One region of the Stenotrophomonas sp. 62841_Sma genome, then DNA from elsewhere that is predicted to be linked to it. Evidence: riboswitches for the same ligand, from Rfam matches in the RefSeq annotation. Region 1 holds a riboswitch; the other holds the start of a gene.
The links. A riboswitch is a leader RNA that binds a small molecule or an ion and turns the genes downstream of it on or off. The one in region 1 is predicted to bind glycine.
Positions count from the first base shown of each region.

Region 2: another riboswitch for glycine. It lies ahead of gcvP (aminomethyl-transferring glycine dehydrogenase); the one in region 1 lies ahead of ACZK5G_RS20015 (trimeric intracellular cation channel family protein).

Region 1 covers NZ_CM151224.1:4,288,570-4,291,963, forward strand. Annotated here, with positions in the region: gene ACZK5G_RS19995 (NAD(P)/FAD-dependent oxidoreductase) at 1-652, shown strand, start outside; gene ACZK5G_RS20000 (hypothetical protein) at 752-1,189, opposite strand; gene ACZK5G_RS20005 (nuclear transport factor 2 family protein) at 1,194-1,625, opposite strand; gene ACZK5G_RS20010 (GIY-YIG nuclease family protein) at 1,697-1,963, opposite strand; glycine riboswitch at 2,004-2,093, shown strand; glycine riboswitch at 2,107-2,210, shown strand; gene ACZK5G_RS20015 (trimeric intracellular cation channel family protein) at 2,295-2,912, shown strand; gene ACZK5G_RS20020 (MdtA/MuxA family multidrug efflux RND transporter periplasmic adaptor subunit) at 3,198-3,394, shown strand, end outside.
Region 2 covers NZ_CM151224.1:3,557,800-3,561,193, reverse strand. Annotated here, with positions in the region: gene gcvP (aminomethyl-transferring glycine dehydrogenase) at 1-2,289, opposite strand, end outside; glycine riboswitch at 2,352-2,454, opposite strand; gene ACZK5G_RS16800 (multidrug effflux MFS transporter) at 2,770-3,394, shown strand, end outside.

The DNA.
Region 1 (3,394 bases):
GTCTTCGTTCCCGGAAGTGCTTTCGCTGAAGGCACGGCGGCAACTGGAAAAACTGGGTGTAGAGGTGCTGACCGGTACCCCGGTGAGCGACATCGACAGCCAGGGCTTCAAGCTCGGCGATCAGTTCGTGCCGGCCCGCACCGTGGTGTGGGCCGCCGGCGTGGCCGCTTCACCGCTGGCGCGCACCCTGGAGGTGCCGCTGGATCGCGCCGGCCGCGTGCAGGTGCAGCCGGACCTGACCCTGCCCGACCACCCCGAGCTGTTCGTGGCCGGTGACCTGGCCGCACTGAACCAGGCCAATGGCAAGCCGGTGCCCGGCGTCGCGCCCGCCGCCAAGCAGATGGGCAAGTACGTGGCCGAGGTGATCCGCGCGCGCTTGCATGGCAAGGCCGCACCGGGGCCGTTCAAGTACGCCGACTTCGGCAACCTGGCCACCATCGGCCGCATGGCCGCCATCGTGCACCTGGGCAGGCTGCAGCTTTCCGGCGTGCTGGCCTGGTGGTTCTGGCTGGCCGCGCACGTGTTCTTCCTGATCGGCTTCCGCAACCGCATCGTGGTGCTGCTGAACTGGGCCGTTGCGTACTGGAGCTACCAGCGCAGCGCGCGCATCATCTTCGGTGATGATCAGGAAGACCGGCGACCCCGACGGTAGTGCCGGCCGCTGGCCGGCTGCTGCGCGGTCGGATCCCTTTCCGCAGGAAAGGGCTCTGACCCCGTCAACACCATCCACGCATGGCGTGGATCTACCGGTTCATCGGGCCACCCGCCGTTTCGACCAGGTGCGGCAGAAATCCTCCTTCCTCGCGGCATCAGCAATCTGCGCGGTACTCCAATGCCGGGTGATCCAGATTGTCAGTGCGGTACTGCTGAGATGCCAGCGCAGCATGTCGTGCCTTGGCTGCCGCATCAGGTGGCGGCGTGCAACCCAGAACGCTTCGCGCTCGACATCAGTCGCCTTCTTCAACGCTTCAGGATCGAAGAACCGCGTCGTGAAGCTCCAGGGATTCATCGGCTGGTATCCCGCCCGCGGTTCGCTGCTGCACGCGGCCACACCACTGGGCGTGCGGTCGGCCAAGTTCGGCCGGCCTTCCACCAGCGCCAACCCGAGCAGGTACAGCAGGCCAGGCAGCAGCGCGATGCCGGCGACCAGCATGACGACGCAGATCCATGCTTTGCCGGCGGCACGCATCGCTCTACCGCGCCTTCGGTTTCGGGTACCACAGTGCATTGACGATGACCCAGCGCTGGTCGAAGCGGCCCATGTGGAAGTAGTCGACGAACCACGGGGTTTCCAGCCGTACCGAGGCCGCGTTGCCGGTCACGTCCAGCACCGTGCAGCGGCGGTCCCATTGATCCTTCGGGGTCTTCAGGGCGCCCTGCTTCGTCAGCGCCACCAGTTCTTCCTTCGACATGCGGCGCAGGCCCAGGCGTTCGTCGGGCGTATCGCCGAGGACCGCGCGCTTGGCCAGGTCCGGGTGCAGGGAGCGGGCGACGCGCTGCGGGTCGGCTTCCAGCTGGCCGTCGACGTAATCATGGCAGGTGGCTTCAATGGCCTCGCGGGTGGCCGGATCGGCAGTGGGGCTCGTTGCTGCGGAAAGAGCGAACAGCAGGGCAATCGTGGACATCCGGGTCTCCAGCTCTGGGCGCGGAGCGATCATGGCATGGGCCAAGTGGCCCATCCACGCATGGCGTGGATCTACAGGACCGGGGCCTGCAGCCAGGCCAGCTTGCGTTCGCGGGGCTGCTGCTTGAGCTGCCACTCGGCGCGTGAGGCGGCGGCCCGGTCGGGGTACTCGCGCACGGCCAGCACGCGCAGTGGCGGCCGTGCCCGGGTGTAGCGCGCGCCCTTGCCGGCCTGGTGGGCGGCGAAACGCGCCTCCACATCGGTGCTGATGCCGGCGTAGTAGCTGCCATCGCGGCATTCGAGCAGGTACAGGAACCACGGGCGGAGGGACGGGGCCATGCCCGGATTATGCCGTGCTGCACTGCAGCGGATATACTGGCGCCCGAATGCAGGAGAGAGGCGCCGCGCTGGCGCCCGCCGAAGGCGCAGGCTCCCATGATCGCTCAGGCCGGTGGGCTGGAATCCCACCAACCATGCATTCGACTCGCCGAGCTGGAGAGAGGTCACCGGGCATGCCCGGGACGATCCGCCGAAGGGGCACGCGGCCAACGCCGCTGAACTCTCAGGCAAAAGGACAGCGGGAGCGGCACCGGTCATCGTCATCCCGTCATTGCGCAGGCAGTGGCGGTAGTCGCGCATGGCCGGCCCCACCGCGCCCGGAGCCTGTCCCATGCTGCTGTCCATCATCTACCTGATCGCCATTTCCGCCGAAGCCATGACCGGCGCGCTGTCCGCCGGGCGTCGCCGCATGGACCTGTTCGGGGTGGTCATGATCGCCTGCGTCACCGCCCTCGGGGGCGGTTCGCTGCGCGACATCCTGCTCGGCCACTACCCGTTGGGCTGGGTGAAGCATCCCGAGTACCTGGGCTTCACCGTGTGCGCGGCGCTGATCGCCACCTGGGTGGCGCGCTGGATGCACCACTTCCGCCGCACCTTCCTGGTGCTCGATGGCCTGGGCCTGATCGCCTTCACCCTGATCGGCTGTTCGATCGCGCGCGAGGCCGGCCATGCCATGCCGATCGTGCTGATCGCCGGCATGCTGACCGGCGCGTTCGGCGGCGTGCTGCGCGACATTCTCTGCAACGAGGTGCCGCTGATCTTCCAGAAGGAGCTGTACGCGATCATCGCGCTGCTGACCGGCGCGGCCTACCTGTTGCTGCTGCACTGGGGCGTGGCCGACGCCACCGCGATCCTGTGCTGCCTCGGCGGCGGCTTCGCGCTGCGCCTGCTGGCGATCCACTACCGCTGGGAAATGCCGAAGTTCGTCTATCACGACGAATTGCATTGATTGTTTGTCGGTAGTGTCGGCCGCTGGCCGGCAACACGGCACACGCCCGCAGATTCCGGCAGGTTGCCGGCCAGCGGCCGGCACTACCGAATGCGTTGCATGACCATGGTCATGCGGCATTGGCCGGGGTGATTGGCTACCATTGTCACCCCGTCGCTGCCGCGACGGCATCCAGCCACGCCGCGCCCGCGGCCCCGCCAGACAACTCCCTCCCCGCTGCCCGTGGTGCCGTGAACGCGCCGACGGGCCCGCATGTCCCTGCGCGCGCAGGGCGCAGGATGCCCCATGTCTGTCGCCGAAAATTCCCGCTTCCGTCGTGCCCGCCTGTTGTGGGCGGTGCTGGCCATCGCCCTCGTCGCCGTTCTGGCGTGGTGGCTGTGGCCCCGGAACGGCGCCGGCAGCAGCGACGATGCGCCGGGCAAGACGGTGCCGGTACGCGTGGCACGCGCCAGCGCCGAGCCGCTGGTGCTGCGCCTGAAGGC
Region 2 (3,394 bases), 730 kb from region 1:
GCCCATCATCGCGATGTACATCCAGCTGATCGGCAGGATCGAGGCGCTGCCGAAGCTGGCCGCGCTGACCATGCCGACCGGGCCGTTGTCACCCAGCTTGCCCGGCAGGAACGGGGCCAGGTGCTCCTTGACCGCGCACGGGCCGACGCCCGGGCCGCCACCACCGTGCGGGATGCAGAAGGTCTTGTGCAGGTTCAGGTGCGAAACATCCGAACCCCACTTGCCCGGCTTGGCCACGCCGACCAGGGCGTTCATGTTGGCACCGTCGGTGTACACCTGGCCGCCGTGCTTGTGGATGATCTCGCAGATCTCCACCACCTCTTCCTCGAACACGCCGTGCGTGGACGGGTAGGTCATCATGATCGCGGCCAGGCGGTCGCTGTACTTCTCGGCGTTGAGGCGGATGTCCTCGACGTCGACGTTGCCGTTGGCATCGGTCTTGGTCACCACCACCTTCATGCCGCACATCTGTGCCGAGGCCGGGTTGGTGCCGTGCGCCGAGTCCGGAATCAGGCAGATATCGCGATGTTCCTCACCGCGCGAGCGGTGGTAGGCGCGGATCGCCAGCAGGCCGGCGTACTCGCCCTGCGCGCCGGAGTTCGGCTGCAGGCTGACCGCGTCGTAGCCGGTGCATTCCACCAGCATCGCTTCCAGCGTGTCGATCAGTTCCTTGTAGCCCAGCGCCTGGTCGGCCGGCACCAGCGGGTGGATCTGCGAGAACTCCGGCCAGGTCACCGGAATCATCTCGGCGGTGGCGTTGAGCTTCATGGTGCACGAGCCCAGCGGGATCATCGTGCGGTCCATTGCCAGGTCCTTGTCGGCCAGCGAACGCAGGTAGCGCAGCAGCTCGTGCTCGCTATGGTGGGTGTTGAACACCGGGTGGGTCAGGAACGCGGACTGGCGCAGCAGGCCGGCCGGCAGCGCATCGGCAGTGCTGGCATCCAGTGCGTCGACGTCCAGCGAGGCACCGAACACGGCAGCCACGGCGACGATGTCGGCGCGGGTAGTGGTCTCGTCCAGGCTGATGCCGACCGAGTCGCTGTCGATCGCGCGCAGGTTGTAACCGGCGGCGCGTGCCTTGGCGTGGATCTCATCGGCATGCACGCCGGTGACATGCAGGGTGTCGAAGAAGTCACCACCGACCTGCACGCCGGCGTTGCGCAGCGCGGCGGCCAGGATCGAGGCCAGGCGATGGGTGCGGCGGGCGATGCGGGTCAGGCCGTCCGGGCCGTGGTAAACGGCGTACATCGAGGCCATCACTGCCAGCAGCACCTGTGCGGTGCAGATGTTGGACGTGGCCTTCTCGCGGCGGATGTGCTGCTCGCGGGTCTGCAGGGTCAGGCGGTAGGCCGGGTTGCCCTGCGCGTCGATCGAGACGCCGATCAGGCGGCCCGGCATCGAGCGCTTGTAGGCATCACGGCAGGCCATGAAGGCGGCGTGCGGGCCACCGAAGCCGAACGGCACGCCGAAACGCTGGCTGTTGCCGACCACGATGTCCGCGCCCCATTCGCCCGGAGCGGTCAGCAGGGTCAGGGCCAGCAGGTCGGTGGCCACGGCCACCAGGCCGCCGCGCGCGTGCACGGCATCGACCAGCGCCTTGTAGTCGCCGACCTGGCCGAAGGTATCCGGATACTGCAGCAGCAGGCCGAAGGCTTCCGCTTCCAGCGCTTCGGCCGGAGTGCCGACGCGCAGCACGATGCCCATGGGCTCGGCGCGGGTGCGCAGCAGCTCCAGGGTCTGCGGGTGCACGGCGTCGTGCACGAAGAAGGTGTCCGACTTCGACTTGGCCGAACGCTTGGCCAGGGTCATCGCTTCAGCAGCGGCGGTGGCTTCGTCCAGCAGCGAGGCGTTGGCGATTTCCATGCCGGTGAGGTCGGCGCACAGGGTCTGGAAGTTGATCAGCGCTTCCATGCGGCCCTGCGAGATTTCCGCCTGGTACGGGGTGTAGGCGGTGTACCAGGCCGGGTTTTCCAGGATGTTGCGCAGGATCACGTTCGGCGTGTGGGTACCGTAGTAGCCCTGGCCGATGAAGCTGCGCAGCACGGTGTTCTTGTCGGCGATCGCACGGATCTTCGCCAGTGCCTGCACTTCGGTCATCGATTCCGGCAGTGCCAGCGGCACCGGCGACTTGATCTTGGCCGGTACGATGGCATCGGTCATGCCATCCAGCGACGCGTGGCCGACGACATCGAGCATCTGCGCGATCTCGGCGTCGTTGGGGCCGATGTGGCGCTCGACGAACGCATTGTGGTGCTCGAGCTCACGCAGGGAAGGGGTGTTCTGGGACATGGCGAAGGATCCGTCAGGAAAGGGCACACGCACGGGCACAAGCCGCCGGTCGGCGGTCTGCGGGGCGCCCCTCTGTCCTTTTGCCTGAGAGTTTAAAAGCGCGGCGGACCGCAGCTTCGTGCCCCTTCGGCGCCGGATCGAACCGGTCTCTCCAGAGTTCTGTTACGGGTGGTATCGGGCCTGAGCGATTACGGGCGTTGCGCCTTCGGCAGCGGTGTTCCGCTTCTCCCACCGTGTTGCCCGCTGATTATAGCCCGTTGCGGGCCCGCCGGCCGCCTCCAGGCATGGCCGCCTCCAGGCATGGCCGCCGCGCCTGAATGGCCGATGGCCCGGCCGTGCGTTTTGTGCACCGCTGCATGGCATCGGGCGCAATCCCCACCTATGATGGGCGGATACCCGAATTCATCTGGCGCCGTCCCTGCAGAAGGGGACCGGCGCCCGCCGTGCGTGCCGCGCATGGCCCTGCCGGACGCCTTCCCCATGACCGCCGCTGTTGCTCCCTCCACCCGCCGCATGGCCCTGCTGCTCGCCGGTCTGGCCATGTTCGGTCCGTTCTCGATCGACACCATCTTCCCGGCGTTCCCGCAGCTGGCCCAGCGCCTGGCGGTGGACGAAGTGGCGGTGCAGCAGACCATCAGCGTGTACCTGCTGTTCTACGGCCTGATGAGCCTGGCGCACGGCCCGCTGTCCGATGCCTGGGGCCGCAAGTGGGTGATCCTCGGTGGCCTGGTGGTGTTCGTCGGCGCCTCGGTCGGCTGCGCGCTGTCCACCGACCTGACCACGCTGCTGGCGTTCCGCGCGCTGCAGGGCCTGTCGGCGGGTGTCGGCATGATCGTCGGCCGAGCGGTGATCCGCGACCTGTACCACGGCCATGACGCGCAGCGCCTGATGAGCCAGGTGTCGATGCTGTTCGGCATCGCCCCGGCCATCGCACCGATCATCGGTGGCTGGATCCTGCTCAGTGGTGCCGGCTGGCCGCTGATCTTCTGGTTCCTGGTGGTGTTCGGGCTGGTCCTGCTGGCGGCCACTGCACGCTACCTGCCGGAGACCCATCCGGTTGAAGCGCGCGTGCCGTTGTCGCCGCGCACGTTGATGCGTGATTACC